DNA from 3 places in the Micromonospora sp. WMMD1274 genome. Region 2 is predicted to be linked to each of the others. Evidence: riboswitches for the same ligand, from Rfam matches in the RefSeq annotation. Region 2 holds a riboswitch; each other region holds the start of a gene.
The links. A riboswitch is a leader RNA that binds a small molecule or an ion and turns the genes downstream of it on or off. The one in region 2 is predicted to bind cyclic di-AMP.
Positions count from the first base shown of each region.

Region 1: it holds a riboswitch for cyclic di-AMP, as region 2 does, so the genes downstream of both, ACN27D_RS05340 (coiled-coil domain-containing protein) here and ACN27D_RS26020 (C39 family peptidase) in region 2, are expected to answer to the same signal.
Region 3: it holds a riboswitch for cyclic di-AMP, as region 2 does, so the genes downstream of both, ACN27D_RS17410 (coiled-coil domain-containing protein) here and ACN27D_RS26020 (C39 family peptidase) in region 2, are expected to answer to the same signal.

Region 1 is NZ_JBMHMG010000001.1:1,253,252-1,259,200, reverse strand. Features, by position in the region: gene ACN27D_RS05360 (BON domain-containing protein) at 1-294, opposite strand, end outside; gene ACN27D_RS05355 (hypothetical protein) at 456-860, opposite strand; gene ACN27D_RS05350 (STAS domain-containing protein) at 1,282-1,641, shown strand; gene ACN27D_RS05345 (SRPBCC family protein) at 1,683-2,195, shown strand; gene ACN27D_RS05340 (coiled-coil domain-containing protein) at 2,219-3,292, opposite strand; cyclic di-AMP (ydaO/yuaA leader) riboswitch at 3,297-3,427, opposite strand; gene ACN27D_RS05335 (cation diffusion facilitator family transporter) at 3,571-4,485, opposite strand; gene ACN27D_RS05330 (HelD family protein) at 4,577-5,949, opposite strand, start outside.
Region 2 is NZ_JBMHMG010000001.1:5,478,254-5,484,202, reverse strand. Features, by position in the region: gene ACN27D_RS26030 (CDP-glycerol glycerophosphotransferase family protein) at 1-534, shown strand, start outside; gene ACN27D_RS26025 (alpha/beta fold hydrolase) at 541-1,287, opposite strand; gene ACN27D_RS26020 (C39 family peptidase) at 1,508-2,350, opposite strand; cyclic di-AMP (ydaO/yuaA leader) riboswitch at 2,555-2,696, opposite strand; gene ACN27D_RS26015 (hypothetical protein) at 3,005-3,769, opposite strand; gene ACN27D_RS26010 (hypothetical protein) at 3,897-4,241, opposite strand; gene ACN27D_RS26005 (acyltransferase family protein) at 4,322-5,539, opposite strand; gene ACN27D_RS26000 (polysaccharide pyruvyl transferase family protein) at 5,695-5,949, shown strand, end outside.
Region 3 is NZ_JBMHMG010000001.1:3,684,618-3,690,566, forward strand. Features, by position in the region: gene ACN27D_RS17400 (helix-turn-helix transcriptional regulator) at 1-169, opposite strand, end outside; gene ACN27D_RS17405 (carbonic anhydrase) at 336-989, shown strand; gene ACN27D_RS17410 (coiled-coil domain-containing protein) at 1,047-2,075, opposite strand; cyclic di-AMP (ydaO/yuaA leader) riboswitch at 2,080-2,210, opposite strand; gene ACN27D_RS17415 (YibE/F family protein) at 2,365-3,639, opposite strand; gene ACN27D_RS17420 (SHOCT domain-containing protein) at 3,803-3,982, opposite strand; gene ACN27D_RS17425 (metal-sensitive transcriptional regulator) at 4,138-4,437, opposite strand; gene ACN27D_RS17430 (heavy-metal-associated domain-containing protein) at 4,518-4,724, shown strand; gene ACN27D_RS17435 (hypothetical protein) at 4,760-5,731, shown strand; gene ACN27D_RS17440 (heavy metal translocating P-type ATPase) at 5,749-5,949, shown strand, end outside.

The sequences.
Region 1 (5,949 bases), 4.2 Mb from region 2:
CCACTCCAGCGCCCGTACGGCCGCGACGGCGATCTCCGGGTCCTCCCGTCCGGCCGCGGTGTCGATCCGGACGGCGAGGTCGTTGGCGACCGCGCGGACCCGGGTGACCCGGTGCGCGGCCCGCTCGGCGGCCCACTTCTTGGCGTAGCTGTCCACCCGGCCGGTGAGCGTCACCACGCCCTCGGTGACGGTCACCCCGATCTCGTCCGGGCCGACCCGCGGCTCCCAGGTCAGCTCGTCGAGCACGGCGGTCTGGATGTCCCGGTCGGTACGCGTGACCGTGTCGGTGGCCATCCGGCTCTCCCTCCCGTCGATCGCGGCGCGGGCACGTGGTCCCGCACCCGCGATCCTGCGCGTGTCCCGGGTGAGCCGCCCTCGCCCGGTCCGGGTGAGGCAGCACGACGGCCGCTCCCGGGAGCCCCGGGAGCGGCCGTCGTCGCGTCGTACTCGGCGGGTCAGCCGTCCAGGCCGGCCGGGGAGTTCGGCCGGTCCACGTCCACGAACTCGATCTCGTCCGCGGCGCGGTCCCGGCTGCCGGCGGCGCGCGCCGCGGTCCCGGCGGCCCAGCCGATCGCCGCGCCGGCGAGCGCCGCCGCGATCAGCAGCGTCCAGGGCAGCGCGGGCCGGCGGCCGGCGAGCGCGTCGAACGCGAGACCGGCCCGGCGGCGTGCCTCCTCGGCGGCGGAGCCGACCAGGTCGGTGGCGTCGTCGGCCAGGCCGGAGGAGCTGCGGCGGGCGGTATGGGTGGCGTCGCGCACGCTGTCACCGGCGGAACCGACGGCGGAGAGCAGGTGCTGCCACGCCTGGTCGGCGACCCGCTCGGCCTTGCCCCGGCGGTCCAGCAGGTTGGATCCGAACATCGTTCTACCTCCTCGGGTGCCGAAGGCCGGCGGCCACTTCGGACTCCGGTGTCCATCCGGCGGGTTCACTGTCTCGGGCAGTGCCCCACCGGCACGCCCGGCAAACCATGCCCGGGTCACGGGCGGCCCGGGCAGCGAACGGGACGAACCACCCGAACGCGCCGGGACCGGTGCCCACGGGACGTGCGTGCGCCCGCTACCCTGGTCGGCGGATCGGCCGGGCCCGCCCGGCCGCAGGGTTGGCCGCGGCCCACCTTGAAGGGGAAACTGGAACCCGGAGGTCCGGATTGGGTACGCCCAGGTGTGCCCAGTTCGCGAATTGCTCATCCCGGGGGGTGGCGACCGGGCCGTCGGAGGAATACGCTCGGTCGCGGCCCGCGTACTGATGAGGCGCCCGTCATGGGCGAGTGGAGGTGCTCGCGTGAGCCTGTCGATCGTGAAGTCGGTGCGGCCGGGTGGTGTCGTCCAGATCGCGCCCCGTGGGGAGATCGACGTCGACACCGCGTACGAGGTGCGGGAAGCGATCGCCGAAGTGCTCGCGAAGGGCCGCCCCTCGCGGATCGAGCTGAACATGCGGCTCGTCACGTTCATCGACTCGGTCGGCATCAGCGCCATGGTCGCGGGCTTCCAGACCTGCGAGGTCAGCGGCGTCAAGCTGGTGGTCACCGAGCCGAGCCGGTTCGTGCACCGGCAGCTCTGGGTGACCGGCCTGCTCGGCCTGTTCGGCGCGCCCGAGCCGTGGTTCGCCGACGACACCCCCGAGGTGCTGCCCGGCGCCTGAGCGCCGTTCACACCCCCTGCTGCCAGGGGACCTTCTACCCGTTGCCAGTCCGGCGTCGGTACGGGACGATCGTCGCGACGCACGACGGCGAGGGGGCCCGCTTGCAGAGCAGCGACAGCTTCAGCTACACCGTGCAGGCCCGGTGCACCCGGGCCGAGGCGGTGGCGCTACTGGGTGACCTGAGTCGCCAGGGCGAGCTGCATCCGCTGATCGTCCGGGTCCGGAAGCTGCCGGCCCGGCCGGGCGCGCTGGCCAGCTACGCGATCACCGACCGGCTGCAACTCGGCCCGCTGCACTTCCCGGTCACGTACCAGGCGGACGTGTTGATCGCCGGCGAGGACGAGGTGGTCACCGTGGCGCGGCAGCAGCCCGCCACGACGGTACGCAACCACACCCGCCTGCGCGACGAGCCCGACGGCACGGTACGCATCGACGTGGAGATCACGCTCACCGCACCGGCACCGCTGTTCGGGTACGCGTTCCGCCAGGCCCGGGCGGCTCACCTGGGCCTGGCGGCGCGTCTCGGAGCGACCCTGGAGGGCCGGCCGGCCTGATCCGGCCGCCCTCCAGGGCGCGCTCAGTACACCGACAGGTGCACGTGGTTGGTGTGGTCGCTGGACGGGTCGCCGTTGCCGCCGCTGTACGACTTCCACCCGCTGCTGGGCAGCCAGATCTGCTTGAACCAGATCACGTAGAGCACGGCGAGCGGGTCGGCGTTGCGCACGAAGTACGCGGCCAGGTTGTTGCCGTACGTCCGGTCGCCGCCGGTGGCCACGCCGCCGAAGCCGCTCTTCTGCGCGGCGAAGTCGCAGGCGCGCCCCTTCGGGTGCTCACCCGAGCCGCTGGGCCGGTGGCAGGAGACGTACCGGGTGAAGCCCGCCGCCTTGGCCTGTTGCAGCGCGTGCAGCGTGCGTGGGGTGATGCAGCCGTTCGCCGGGGTCGGGTCGTTGACGCTGCACGACTCCGACGGCCAGGAGCCGTCCGAGTTGCGCGGCGCGGGCTTCGCGTTCTTGCTGGAGGTGCCCTGGACGCTGCCACCGCCGCTGCTGCTGCGCGAGGCCCGGTCGTTCGCCACCTCGAGGGCACGCTCGGCCTGCTCCTTGCGCTTGCCCATCACCGCCACCTGCTTGCGCTGCTCGCGGATCTCGCCGTCGAGCTCGGTGCGGGTGCGGGTGGCCTCGTCCCGGGTCGCGATCAGGTCGCGCAGCGTACGGTCCTCGTGCGCGGCGACCTGCTCCAGCGCGGCGGCCCGGTCCATGAAGCCCTCCGGGCTGCTGCTGCCGAGCAGCGCCCCGGCGGTGCCCAGGCGGCCGTTGCGGTACGCCACGGCGGCGATCTCGCCGACCTTGGCGTCCCGGACGGCCAGTTCGGCGCCGACCGTCTTGAGTTGTTCGTTGAGTTGCTTCTGCCGGTTCACCGACCGGTTGAGCGCGGCCTTCGCCTCCAGCCAGCCCTTGCTGGCCGCGTCGAGCTGGGCGCGCAGTTCGGGCGTGCCGCCCTCGTCGTCGCCGGGCGCGGCGGCGAGCAGGCCGGTCGCGGGCGCCGCCGAGGCGGGGGAGGCCGGAACGGTCGCGACGCCGAGGGTCAGCGTCGCGACGAGCAGGGCCGCCAACCGGGCGGCCGTCCGTCGTACAGGTGCCACTGGGGGCATTCACACGTCCTTCCGTCAGCGCCGACCGGGTTAGCTGACGGGTTCGGGACGGAAGATCCCTACCGCTGACGCGGATGCACCCCACGTACGTGGTTCCCCGGCTCGTCCCTGCGGACGATTAGGCGACGGCCGCCCCACCGGGGCCGGTGGCGCCCGCGGGTGCGGCCGCGACCGAGACTACCGGCGCTGCCCGGGCACGGCTCCGTGGAGCAGTGCCACTAGGCGGGGCAAAACCGGCATAAGACTACATTAGCCACAGTGATTTAAGTGTGTCCTAATCACCACTCGGTCTGTCCGCACACTCCGGCCGACGCTCCGGGTTCGACCTGCAACGTGGCGTGATCGATGGAGAAGTCCTCGTGCAGGGCGGCCCGCGCGGCGGCCAGCACGCCGGCCGGGTCCACGCCCGGGTCGGTGGTCAGGTGCGCCGAGGCCACCTCCATGCCCGAGGTGAGCGTCCAGACGTGCAGGTCGTGCACCTCGGCCACGCCGGGTACGGCGGCCAGCCGGTCGTGCACGGCGGTCACCTGGAGGTGTTCCGGCGCGGCCTGCACCAGGATGCGCAGCGCGGCCCGGCCGAGCCGCCAGGTGCGCGGCAGGATGAACAGGCCGATCCCGACGGCGACCAGCGGGTCCGCCCACCACCAGTCGGTCACCGCGATGACCAGGGCGGCGGCGATCACGCCGAGCGAGCCGAGCAGGTCGCCGAGCACCTCCAGGTACGCCCCGCGCAGGTTGATGCTCTCCTTCGCCCCGGCGCGCAGCAGCGCGAACGCGACGATGTTGGCGAGCAGGCCGAGCACCGCCACCACCAGCATCGGGCCGGCCAGCACCTCCGGCGGCTCGCCGAAGCGGCGTACCGCCTCGACCAGGACGTAGATGGCGACGGCGCCGAGCAGCACGGCGTTGGCGAGGGCGGCGAGCACCTCCAGCCGGTAGAGCCCGAACGTGCGCTGCGGGTCGGTGCCGGCCCGGCGGGTGGCGGTGATCGCCGCGAGGGCCATGCCGATGCCGAGCACGTCGGTGAACATGTGCCCGGCGTCGGAGAGCAGCGCCAGCGAGCCGGTGGTGAAGGCGGCCACCGCCTCGACCACCATCAGGGCGGCGAGCAGCGCGAACGCGGCCCAGAGGCGGCCCCGGTGGCGGTGTGCCGCGTTGGCCACCGCACCGCTGTGGTCATGACCTGCGCCCACGCCAACACCCTCCCTGCCGCGTACCGGCCCGGCCCAATGTATGTTCACATCGCTATGTATGCAAGTGAACTGTGGGTGGCGGCGGGGCCGGTCACCCCACCGGGTCGAGCGTGGTGAGGCGCTGGGTCGCCCGGGACAGCGCCACGTAGAGCGTGCGGACGCCCGAGCCGGGATCGGCCCGGATCTCACCCGGCGCCACCAGCACCACGCCGTCGTACTCCATGCCCTTGGCCTGAAGGCTGGTGACGACCTGGAGGCGGCCCGCGCCGAGCCCGCCCAGCCAGCCCGCCACCTCGTCCCGGCGCGGCACCGGCGTGATCACGCCGACGGTGCCCTCCACCTGCGCGAGCAGCGCCTCGGCCGCCTCGACGGTGGCCGCCGGCAGGTCGGCGGCGGGCACCGTGCGCTCGACCGGCGCCACACCCGTGGACCGGACCGCGGCGGGCAGCGGCAGGTCCGGGTAGAGGCGGCGGATCTCCGCCGCCGCCACCGCGAAGATCTCCGCCGAGTTGCGGTAGTTGGTGGTCAGCTCGTAGCGGTGCCGCTTGCGCCGGCCCAGCGCCTGGTCACGGGCCCGGTCCAGCTCCTGCGGGTCGCCGGTCCAGGCGGTCTGCGCCGGGTCGCCGACCACGGTCCAGGACGCCAGCCGCCCCCGCCGGCCGACCATCCGCCACTGCATCGGCGAGACGTCCTGCGACTCGTCCACCACCACGTGCGCGTAGTCGCGGTAGTCGTCCGGACGCTCCCGCGCCGCCGCGCGGGCGGCACGCTGCCGGTCGGCGTACGTGCTCAGCTCGCGCACGCCACCGGCGAGCTGGTACGGGTCGCGCTTGGGCCGGGCCCGCTGCACCGGCTTGCCGAGCAGCGCGTCCAGCTCGTCCAGCAGCGCGATGTCGGCCACCGTCAGCCCCTCGGTCGCGAGGCTCCGGTACGCGTCGCCGAGCAACCGGATCTCCGCCGAGGACAGGATCCCCCCGGCGTAGCGGCGCAGCCGGTCCGGGCGGGCCAGCCAGTCCAGCACGTGCCGCGGGTGCAGCCGGGGCCACCACGCCTTGAGGAACTCGCGGAACTCCGGCCGCTCGATGATCTCGTCCTCGAACGCGGGCTGCTCCGGCAACCGGCCCACACGCAGCGTGCGGGCCTGCGCGTAGAGCGCGGCGAGCACCGCGTCGAACGCCGCCCGGCGCACCTCGTTGCGGCGCGCGCCCCGGGCCAGCGTCCGGTCCCGGATCGCGTCCAGCGCGGGGCGCTCCAGGCGCAGCAGCTCGCCCCGGTAGAGCAGGCGCAGCTCGGCGGGGGAGTCCGGCACCGCGTCGCGTACCGCGCGTTCCAGCACCCGGCGCATCCGCAGCGACCCCTTCACCGCCGCCACGTCCGGCGGGTCGGTCCGGGACGCGGACAGGCCGGGGAACAGCGAGCCGAGCGAGTGCAGCGTGGCGGTCTCCTCGCCCAGCGAGGGCAGCA
Region 2 (5,949 bases):
ATCCGCCGGCTGATCGACAGGGGCGCCGCGGTGATCCTGCGCGCCCACCCCTACACCGACAAGAACCCGGCCTCGGCCCGCCAGCTCGCCCGCCTCACCGAACTGCTCGCCGCCGACCGGGCGAAGACCGGCCGGCCGCACCTGTTCGGCGCCGCCGCGAGCCGCGAGCTGACGCTCACCGAGTGCGTCAACCGCGCCGACGCGCTGGTCTCCGACGTCTCCGGGGTGATCTCCGACTGGCTCTACTCCGGCAAGCCGTACGCGGTCACCGACACCGGCGCCGACGGCGAGCACTTCGTCGAGCGGTTCCCGCTGGCGGCGTCCGGCTACGTGCTGCGGCGTGACATGTCCAACGTGGACGAGGTGCTCACCGACCTGCTCGACGCCGACCCGAAGGCGGCGCAGCGCTGGGCGGCCCGGACCCGCTACCTGGGCGACTTCCCCGCCGACGGGTACGCCGAGGCGTTCCTCACCGCCGCCCGCCGCGAACTGGAACCCGACTGGGCGGTCCCGGCGCCGCGCGCCGGGGTGTAGGCCCGCTCAGAGGTACGGGTCGAGCAGGGCGAGCACCGCCTCCGGGTCCTCGACGTGCGCGTTGTGGCCCAGCCCGGGCAGCGTCGCCACGGGCGCGCCCAGCTCCTTGAGCTGCGCGTCGGTCACCATCGGGTCCAGCTCGCCACGGGCCAGCAGCACCGGCACACCGGTGGCGGCCAGCAGGGACGGCAGCCGGGGTTCCCCGACGGCGAACGCGGCCGGGTCCATCGCGAGCCGCCAGCGACCGTCCACCCGGCGCAGCCCCGCCTCCACCACCGGATGGTCCGGTGCGAACAGCCCGGCGAGCCCGGAGACCCGCAGGTAGCGGCGGGCCGCCTCGTCACGGGTGGCGAACCAGGTGACCGGCCGGGCGGCCAGCTCCGCCGACTTGGCCAGTTCGGCCGGGGACCAGACCGCCTTGATGCCGAGCCCGACCATCGCGTCGACCGGAAGCCCTCGCTGCCGGGCCGCGAGCGCCAGCGCCACCACCCCGCCGAGCGAGTGCCCGAGCAGCACCAGCCGGTCGGTGGAGCCGAGCCGGACCGGGCCGAGCCCGTCGACGACGCGCTGGGCCAGGGCCTCGAACGAGTAGCCGTGCAGCGGCGGCGACCAGCCGTGTCCCGCCAGGTCGGGGGCGAGCCAGCGGCCGGGCCAGCGGCGCTCCAGCAGCGGCGCCCAGGGCAGCCACACCTCGCCGGTGGCACCCATGCCGTGCAGGAGAATCAGGTGCCGCTTCCCCGTCGCATCGCCCATTGGCGCAGTCTGCCACCGCCCGCCCCGCACACGCGAGACCGAACCCCGGCCAGCCTCGTCGCCCGCCATCCCGTCGATCTTGCGGTTTCGGCCCACGGGACGCCCGGCTTGCCCGTTGTGACGGGGCCGCAACTGCAAGATCAGCGGGGCCGGGCGGGGTGGGACGGGGAAGGCCGGCACCCCCGGGGTGGGGGTGCCGGCCTTCGGGCTGTGGGACTGCTCAGGCGGAGTAGCCGCGGGTGGAGACCCAGTTCGCCAGGTCGATCGTGGTGACCCAGTACGACGGCAGCGACGGGTCGGCCGAGTCGGCGATCCGTACCGTCCGGCCGTCGTTCTTGTAGCCGACCACCGCGACGTAGTGGCCGCCCGGGAACGAGTGCCAGCCGCCGTTGGTGTCGGTGGCGGTGCCGGCCACGTTCGCGACGACCGCGCGGCCGTTGCTGATCGCCTCGACCACGTCGGCCTGGAGCCGGTCCATCTGGGCCGGGGTGGCGGTGCCGGGGATCATGCGGGTCCGGTACGGGTTGCCCTTGACCTGCTGGTTGAGCACCCGGGTGGTGTCCTCGGCCGAGTTGGTGCCCATCTCGGTGGTGCCGAGCGGGCCGGCGAGCGCGTCCTGGCTGCGTTCGATGCCGGCGGCGCTGAGCGCGTTGCGCACGGCGGCCGGACCGCAGTAGAAGTAGTTGATCTGCGCCTGGTAGTCGTAGTCGAGCGACTTGCTCGACGGCGGCTTCGGCTTGGCCTTGGGCGTGGTGTCCGGGTCGGCTGTGGCCTTCTTCGACGGGGAGGCGCTCGGCGACGCGCTGGGCGCGGCGGAGGCGCTGGGCGACGCCGGCGGGACGGCGATGCGGGCCTCGCCGCGGCTGGCGGGCTGCTCGCCGAGACGGGCGGCGCCGAGATCGGCGACCGCCGCGGTGTTCTCCTGGACCGGGGCGTCGTCACCGGCGGTGGCGACGGTGCCGGCGCCGGCGGCCAGCACGAGCGCGGCGGCCGATCCGGCGATGATCTGGTACGGGCGCTCGGTGACGATCCGTCGCAGCTGACGCTTCAGGTGGTGCTTCACGAAATCCTCCACGGGGCGTGAGCGGCGCACGCCGGCCCGGCACGCGGAGGAACTCACACGTGCTGGCGGGGCCGGATGGCCGGGGGATCGGGAACGCCCGTGATGCCGGGCGCCCAGGGGGCGGTTGCCGGTCGCGCGTCAGGCGAGCGCGGGCACCGCGGTGCCGTGGAGGCGGGGGGACGATCGAGGGGTGGGCAAGAGGGGTACTCCTTCCGTGGCCGCCGACCGGGTTAGCTGACGGATTCGGGCGGGAAGTACGCCCTACCGCGGGCCGTGGCTCGCGGATTCACCCCGATGGTGCTCATGGGTCCCCGGTTCGTGGAACACGATTAGGCGGGTCGGTGCGGCGTCGCCGTCGGCAATCGATTACCGCATCGGACGCGCCGACACTACCGGTGGGTATGTCCCATGCCAAGCGCTCCCACCTGCGTAAACGTGATCCGCGGTAACGGATTTCGGAACACCCGGTTACTGACTTCGCTCAATGGGACAAGCAGTTTCGACGGCACCCGGCGGCGGAAAGCGGACAGATGGCCAGCACCGGCCCGGCAATTGCGCGACTCGATGACCTGTTCCGCGCCGGACGCCCGTTTCGGCGGCCCGGGTGACCGGGCTCACCACGTTGCGGGTAACGATTCGGTCGAGACGGTCGTCTCAGCCGACCCGGGCCGGGCGCCACCGGGCGTTGCGGACCGTCGCGGGCACCGGCTGGGCGCTTGCTGTCGCGCTCCGGTACGCCGGGGCGGGCCGCAGCGCCACGGTGGCGGCGTACGCCTCGGCGGCGAGCGTCCGGGCGGCCTCGGCCGCCAGTTCCGCGTCCCGCCACGCCGACCGCTCCCGCTCGGCGGCGCTCTCCCATCCGGCCCGGCGACCGTCCCGGACCGTGCGCGCCAGCACGATCTCCTGCTCGGCCGGGTGCCGGCGCGGATCCCACCCGTTGCGACCCGCCAGCACGTCGGCGAGCTGACGGGCGGTCAGGTCGCCCCGCCAGTGCGCCGTCATGGCGGCGTGGTGCAGCCAGCGCTCCCGGGCCGCGTACTCGGCCGGGGTTCGCGGTGTACGCGGCGCGGCCAGCGCGGCGGCGCCGGCCAGGCGGCGGGCGGCGGCGTCCGCCTCGTCGTACGCGGTCCAGGCCAGTTCCGCCTCGTCCTGCGCGGCCAGCCACCGCTCACGGCGGCGGCGGGCCGTCTGGGCGGCCCCGGCGGCGGCCACCGCCACCTCCTCGGCGTACCGGATCAGGTCGTCGCGGCGGGCGGCGTCGGCGTCGGCCGGTTCGGGGACGGCGTCCGGCGCGGGCTCGCGTTCGGGCCGGGCGACGAGCGCGGCGAGCAGGCCCAGCGCGAGCAGCAGCAGGAAGGACCAGATGGCCGCGGCCTCGGGCACGGAGGTGAGGAAGTGGTACAGAGCGGTCTGCGACATGGTCGGCACCTCACGGGAAGGACCTGGCGGGAGGGCCGCACGGCCGGCCGGGGCGGGCGGGCCACCGGGAGGCGGGTGCGGGAATGACGTTCGGTGGGTGCGGGAACGGGCGGGGCCCGTGGGCGGATCAGCGGGCGGGCGGGGCCCGTGGGCCGGCCGGCGCGGCGGCCCGTCCGGCCGGGACCGGCTCCGCGACGGCCGGGACCGTCGCCCGGCGAGCGGGCGCCGGGACACCGGCGGGCGAGGCCGGCCGCTCGGCCACGCGGTCGGCCTCCGGCCGCGCGGCGGTCGAGGCGCCCGTGACCGTGTACGCCGAGGCGGCGACCGCCGGAGCCGGGGCGGCAGCGGCGACACCGGCCGGCAGCGTGGCGGCGCCGAACGAACAGGCGACCACCACGGCGAGACTGGCGAGCATCCGGGCGGTCCAGCGCGCCACCCACCACACGGGGCAGGTGAGCGCGATCGGAAGCACGGGTACAAATTACCGCCGATCCCCCACGAACGCACCGGCGCACGGCGTGTCGCGGACCGGCCGGCAGACGACTGCGCGTGTCAGTCCGGGCGACGCCGCCCGGCGTACTCGATGCCCTCGGCCCGACCGGCGACGGACGTCGCGCCCCTGTCGGCGGCCGGGGTGGCGGCGTCCTCGGCGGACCCGCGCGGAGCCGGCACGGCCGGTGCGCGCGACGCCGCGCGGGCCCGGCGGGACGGGCCGAGCAGGCGCATCATCGGCAGTTCCACCCAGCGGTGCAACGCGGCGGCCAGCGCGAGCGTGACCACGAGGAAGCCGAGCACCGCGACCGGGCCGCGCCAGCCGGGCAGCCCGGTCCCCCAGTGCCCGGTCAGCCGCAGCACGGTGACCATGACCAGCACGTGGACCAGGTAGAAGGCGAACGAGACCTCACCGAGCCAGACCATCGCGCGGGACCGCCAGGGGGTGGGCCGGCCCCGCACGTCGGCGTCCGCCGCGGCGGCGATGACCAGCAAGTACGCGACCGCGAGCAGTGCCGCCCAGAACTCGGCCGGGATCCACAGCGCGGCCACCACCCAGGTGGTGACGAACAGCCCGGTGGCGACCGCGAGGTTCGGTCCGCGCCAGCGGTGCCGGCGCATCAGCTCGGCGGCGGCCACCCCCATCCAGAACTCCAGCGACCGGGTCACCGGGAAGATCTGGGTGAACCACCACCGCTGCTCCTCCGGGACAAGGTGCTGGCCGGGCCACAGCGCCAGGATGAGCAGCGGCGCCGCGACCAGCACGGTGCGCAGCACGCCGGTACGGGCCCGGCGCAGCCACGGCACCACGAGCGGCAGGCACAGGTAGAAGGCCAGCTCACAGGAGAGCGACCAGCTCACGTTGTTGACGCTGTAGAAGTAGCCGCCCAGCGGGATCCACGCCTGGACCAGGAAGAAGTTGGCGATCGCGGCCCACGGCACGACCGGATCGGCGAACCAGGCCGCGATCGCCAGCGCGGCGACGAACGTCACCACGTGGTTCGGGTAGATCTTGGCGAACCGGCGGCGCAGGAACGTCCACGCGCGCTCCCCGTCCCGGTACGACCAGACCAGCACGAACCCGCTGAGGATGAAGAAGAACTCGACGCCGGACAGGCCCAGGCTGAACGCCTTGTCCACCAGGGGCTTCAGGCGCGGCTCGGCGACGATCCCCATGGTGCCGGCGTGGAAGGCGAAGACCAGCAGCGCGGCGACCCACCGCAATCCGGTCAGCGACGGCAGTCGTGGGGCACGGGTGACGGTCGGCGCGCTGGTCATTCCGGGCACCCTACCCCGGGGAACCGGGACGTTCCCGGCGAGCCGCCGCCCGCTCGGCTCCACACCGGCGGCGGATAGGATTTCCGTTCCTGCACGCGCGGGCACCCACCCGGCCCCGCCCGCACGCCGTGCCGTACGGAAGGTGAGCGAACCGGATGCACCAGCGGATCCTGCTCCGCGCCCGCAAGGGCCCGTTCGACGTCCTCACGCCCGAGGAGACGTTCGCCGGCAACTGGATCGGGGACAACAGCGGCAACCTGGTCTTCAGCCACGCCGCGTACAAGCTGCTCGCCACCTCCACGGCCGAGATCACACCGACCCGCACCCCGGCCGACCCGCGGCTCGCCGACGAGATCAACGAACGGCACGACGTCTTCGTCGTACCGCTCGCCAACGCGTTCCGCCGCAGC
Region 3 (5,949 bases), 1.8 Mb from region 2:
CGACGATGGCCTGGGCCGCCCGTTCGGTCACGCCCACCTCGTCGGCCACGTCGCGCAGCCGGGCGGTGGGGTTGCGCGCGATCGCGAGCAGCACGTGGCCGTGGTTGGTGAGGAAGGTCCAGTTACGGCGGCTCCCGTCCTCAACTGGTGTGGTCGCCATGGTGGTCATGCTATGGCCACCGCCGCCACCGGCCGAATCGGCGCGGGCCGAGGCGGGTGGCAACGGGAAAGTATGAAATGCGTATCACGAATCTTGACGGGCCCCGAGGTGCGTGTGACCGTGGGTCGCGAGGCCGTTCGGCCCGGTAGTTCCCCAGGTAGACGAGGTGAGGGACATGACGCCGAGCACCCCGGAGCAGGCACTGACCGAACTGCGTGCCGGTAACCACCGGTTCGTCACCGGTGCCCCGCAGCATCCGAATCAGGACGCCGGGCACCGCGCGGCTGTCGCCGACGGCCAGCATCCCTTCGCGGTGATCGTCGGCTGCTCCGACTCACGGCTCGCCGCCGAGATCATCTTCGACCGTGGTCTCGGTGACCTCTTCGTGGTGCGTACGGCCGGGCACACCGCCGGGCCGGAGGTGCTCGGCAGCGTCGAGTACGCGGTCACCGTGCTCGGCACGCCGCTCGTGGTGGTGCTCGGGCACGACTCGTGCGGCGCGGTCCAGGCCGCCCGGGAGGGGTTCCGGACCGGTTCCGCCCTGGTCGGGCACCTGGGCGCGGTGGTGGACGCGGTCTCGCCCAGCCTGCTGCGCGCCTCCCGCCAGGGCGTCGACGACCTCGACGGCATCATCGACGTGCACATCGCGCAGACCGTCGAGACGCTGCTGGCCCGCTCCGCCGTGCTGGCCGAGCGGGTGGCGGCCGGGCGGTGCACGGTGGTGGGCATGTCGTACCGGCTCGCCGGCGGCGAGGTGCGGACCGTGGCGCAGTCCCCGGCCCCGCTGCCCGCTCCGGCGGCGCCCGCCGATCCGGCGCTGGCCGGCTGAGCCGTCGGGAAGACGAAAAGGGGCCGCCCGAGGGCGGCCCCTTTCACCGTGTCCGGGTCAGAGCAGCGACATGTGGACGTGGTCGGTGTGGTTCGACGGTCCGCTGTACGAACTCCAGCCGGTGGCCGGGAACCAGATCTGCCGGTTCCAGATGACGTAGTAGATGCCCAGCCGGTCGGCGTTGCGGATGAGGAACGCGGCGACCTCGTTGCCGTACCGGCGGGTGTCGTTGTTGTGCCAGGGCGCGAAGCCGCTGTTCTGGAGCGACCAGTCGCACGCCTTGCCCTTGGGGTGCTCCCACGGCCCGCCGGGCCGGTAGCAGCCCACGAAGCGCTTGAAGCCCGCGCGGCGGACCTCCTTGTACGCGTGCAGCGTGCGCGGGGTGACGCAGCCCGACGTGGTCGGGTCGTCCTCGCTGCACGACTCGGCCTTCCAGCCGCCGTCGGCCGTGCGGCCGGGGGCGATCTTGGCGACCGGTGAGGTGGCGGAGACCAGGCCGCCGGTGAAGCCGAGACCGCCGACGAGCTTCAGCGCGCGCTCGGCCTGCACCTTCTCGCGCTCCATCGCGTTCTTCTGCTTCTCCTGCTCGCGCACCTCGGCGTCGAGCGCGATCTTGGCCTGCTCGGCGCGGGTCTTGACCGCGTTGATGGCGGCCAGGCGCTGCGCGTTGAGGAGGTTCAGCTCGTCCAGGGCGTTGACGCGGCGGACGAACGAGTCGGGCGAGTTGCTCTCCAGCAGCATCGCCATCGCGCCCATCCGGCCGGTCCGGTAGGACTGGGCGGCGAGCTGGTTGACCTGCGGGCTGAGCGCATCCAGCTCGGCCTGTGCCGTCTTCACCTCGGCCGCCAGCCGCCGCTGGCGGTCCTGCGACTTGGCGAGCTTCGCCTTGGCCTGGAGGAAGTTCCGGTTGGCGGCGTCGATCGCCTCGGTGATGAGCGGCGGTTCGCCGTCCTCCTCGTGGCCCGAGGGGGTGCCGGGGGCCGCCGCGGTGGGTGCCGCGGTCGCCGGAGTCGGCCCGGCCAGCACTGCCAGCGAGGTCAGCACGGCCACCACGGGTGTCAGCCAGCGGCGCAGGGGTGCCGTCACAGTGTTCCCTTCCGTCGGCCGCCGACCGGGTTAGCTGACGGGTTCGGGACGGAAGTGGCCCCTACCGCTGTCGCGGATTCACCCCATGTACCTGGTTCCCCGGCTCGCCCGCGGGCGATTGGGCGGCGGCACCGCTGGCGCCGGTGCGCGCCTTCGGCGGTGACCGGCAGCGAGGTTACCTGACAGCACTCCTGAGGATCTACGTCCGGAAGCCGACCAATAGCGAGATTTCGCCGTGGCGCACCGTGACCAGCGTCGCGTTTGAAATCGATGGTCACGCTGCGGAGTGTCACCATGCGGCCTCCGTACTCTTCCCGCCGCCGAGCGCCTCCAGCGCGTCGTCCCGTCCGGCCGGCGGCCGGGCCGCGGGTGGCGCCGGCTCCGCGCCGCGCGAGCGCCGTCCGGCGGTGGTCACGACCGCGGCCAGTCCGGTCGTCAGCGGTACGGCGGCGATCAGGCCGAGCGTGGCCACCGCGCTGCGGACGATCTCCTGGGCGAGGAACTCGCTCGTGAGGATCTCGCTCACCGGGCGGGAGTCGGCGACCAGCAGGAGCAGCAGCGGCAGCGAGGCGCCCGCGTACGCCAGCACGATGGTGTTGACGGTGGACGCGATGTGCGCCCGGCCGACCCGGGTCGCCGCCCGGTAGAGCTGCCGCCGGGACAGGCCGGGGTTGGCGTGCGCCAGTTCGGTGACGGTGGCCGCCTGGGTGACCGTGACGTCGTCCAGCACGCCCAGCGAGCCGATGATGATGCCGGCCAGCAGCAGGCCGTGCAGGTCCACGTCGCCCTGGAACATGGACAGCGTGGTGGCGTCCTCGCTGCCGAATCCGGTCAGGTGGGTGGCGGACGTGGCGAGCAGGCCGAGCACGCCGGTGACCACCAGGCTGCCGAGCGTGCCGAGCACCGCCACCGACGTCTGCGCGGTGACGCCGTGGGTCAGGTAGAGCACCACGAACATGATCAACGCGGCGCCCACGATCGCCACCAGCAGCGGAGGCTGGCCGGCGCCGATGCCCGGCAGCACGAAGCCGAGCAGGATGGCGAAGCTGGCCACCAGGCCGCCGAGCGCGGCGAGACCGCGCCAGCGGCCGAACGCCACGATCGCGGCGGCGAAGAGCACCATCAGCCAGATCAGTGGCGTGCCGCGCTGGTGTTCGGCGATGTTGTAGGACTTCACCGCCGGGTCGGCCGGGTCGGTCAGCTCGACCAGGACGACCTCGTCGCCGACCGCGACCCGGGGTGCGCCCGGCCCGGCCGGGATCGGCGTCTCGACCTGCCGGCCCGCGTCCGGGCCCTGCTCGACGGTCGCCGTCACCGTGCCACAGGGGCCACCTGCGCCGTCCGGGGACTCCGGGGTCGGCGGGCAGGGTTCGGTGACCACCCGGGTCACGGTGCCGTGGTAGCGGGGGACGTCCGCGCCGCCGACCGGCTCCCGGTCCTGCCGGGGCCAGAGCACCAGCGCCGCGATCACGGTGATCACGAACAGCGGCACCACCACGGCGACGAGCAGCCGTCGTACGCCCGGCGGCGCGGCGGGTGCGGGGTGGGTGTGGTCGGCACCCATGGCGTCTCTCCCAACGGTCGCGGCGACGCCTGGTCCGCCGGACCGGTCTGGTCACCCGGCCGGCGTGGACGTGTCGACCACGTCCGGGTCGTCGCCCGGCCATGGTAGGCAACCCGGCCGGGCGCTTCCGGGCACCGTGACCGTGACGCGCGCTCCGCGCGGATCAGCCCAGGCCGGCCCGGCGTCGCCGGTACTCGTCCTCGTCGATCTCGCCGCGGGCGTACCGCTCGTCCAGGATGCGCCGGGCCGTCGTCGGGCCCAGGTACTGCGGGCCGGTCCACCGCACGGCCGCCCAGACGAGCCCCGCCAGCACCGCGAGCACCAGCAGGGACCAGATCCACATCCAGCCCATCATCGGGCTCTGCCACATCATCGGGCCGCCCTCCGTCCGTCGCCGCGGGTCCGCCGGGCCGGCCTGCCCGCCACTTCGACGGTACGACCGGCACGACCGCGTCGGCGCGGGTCGATGTGCCCCGCTACGAGGGCCGGAGGTCCCGCTCAGCCGCGCTTCATCAGGCGGCCGACGGCGGCCATCATCTCGGTGGCCATCTCGTCGGCCCGGCCCTCGGCGGCGCCCTCGTGCATGCAGTGCCGGGCGTGGCCGTCGAGCAGGCCCAGGCCGACCTTGTCCAGCGCCGCCTGGATGGCCGAGATCTGGGTCAGCACGTCGATGCAGTATCGGTCGTCCTCGACCATCTTCTCGATGCCACGGACCTGGCCCTCGATCCGGCGGAGCCGGGCGAGGAGTTGGTCCTTGCTGGCGGTGTAGCCCCGGGTCGGGCTGGACGGCGCGGTCATGAAACCGAGGATAGCGTACCCCTCGGGGGTATGCTAACGTTCCGAACGTACCCCTGGGGGGTATCAGATCGGAGGGCGAGATGGAGACCACCTACCAGGTGAGCGGCATGACCTGCGGGCACTGCGTCAACTCGGTGAGCACCGAGCTGAGCGCGCTGCCGGGCGTCACCGACGTCCAGGTCGACCTGGCCAGCGGCCGGGTCACCGTCACCAGTCAGGACCCGCTGGACGCGGACGCGGTCCGCGCGGCGGTCGACGAGGCCGGCTACGACCTCGTCGGTGCGTGACGGGTCCGACGACCCGTAGAAACCGAGGAGACACCATGAACACGGCGACGAAGCTCAGCGGCTTCGCCCTCGGCCTCGTGGCGGTGTTCGGCGCGGCGTACGGGATCGGCAACCTGGCCGATCCCGTCGCCCCGGCCGCCGAGACCCGCCACGACGACAGCGACAGCGACCACGGGGCCGGCGACACCGGCCACGGTGACGAGAGCGGCCCCTCCGCGCACCTGCCCGGCGGGCTGCTCGTCTCCGAACGCGGCTACACGTTCCAGCCCGCCACCGCCCCGGCCGGGCAGTTCGCCTTCCGGATCACCGGCCCGGACGGCGCGCCGGTCACCCGCTTCGAGGTGGCCCACGACAAGCGCATGCACCTGATCGTCGCCCGCCGGGACCTGTCCGGGTTCCGGCACGTCCACCCGGAGATGACCGGCGACGGCACCTGGCGGGTCGCCTCGCCGCTCGGAGGCCCCGGCGTCTGGCGGGCCTTCGCCGACTTCACCCCCGAGGGCGGCGAGCCCCTGACCCTCGGCCTGGACGTCACGGTCCCCGGCGAGCTGACCGCCCGGCCGCTGCCGGCGCCGGTGACCAGCACCACAGTCGACGGCTACACGGTCACCCTGGCCGGAACGCCGGAGCCGGGCCGCACCAGCCGGCTCACGCTCTCCGTCAGCCGCGACGGGCGGCCGGTCACCGACCTTCAGCCCTACCTCGGCGCGTACGGGCACCTGGTGGCGCTGCGGCAGGGCGACCTGGCGTACCTGCACGTGCACCCGGAGGGGATGCCCGGCGACGGGCGCACCCCCGCCGGTCCGGCGATCACGTTCGCGGCCGAGGTGCCCTCCGCCGGGGCGTACCGTCTCTACCTGGACTTCCGGCACGGCGACGCGGTGCACACCGCCGAGTTCACCGTCCTGGCCGGCGACCGGACCGCGCCCGCGCCCGCCGCGCCGGCATCCACCACCGCACCGACCCCGGACGCCGGACACGGCACCCCGGGGCACGGGCACAGTTGAGCGCCGGAGGTGCCGCGATGACTGCCACGGGAAAGGCGCTGCCCACCGCGCCGAACCTGATCGAACTGGCGATCGGCGGGATGACCTGCGCGTCCTGCGCCGCCCGGATCGAGAAGAAGCTCAACCGGATGGACGGCGTCGAGGCGACCGTGAACTACGCCACCGAGAAGGCCACCGTCCGGTACGCCGACGACATCGCGCCGGCCGACCTGATCGCC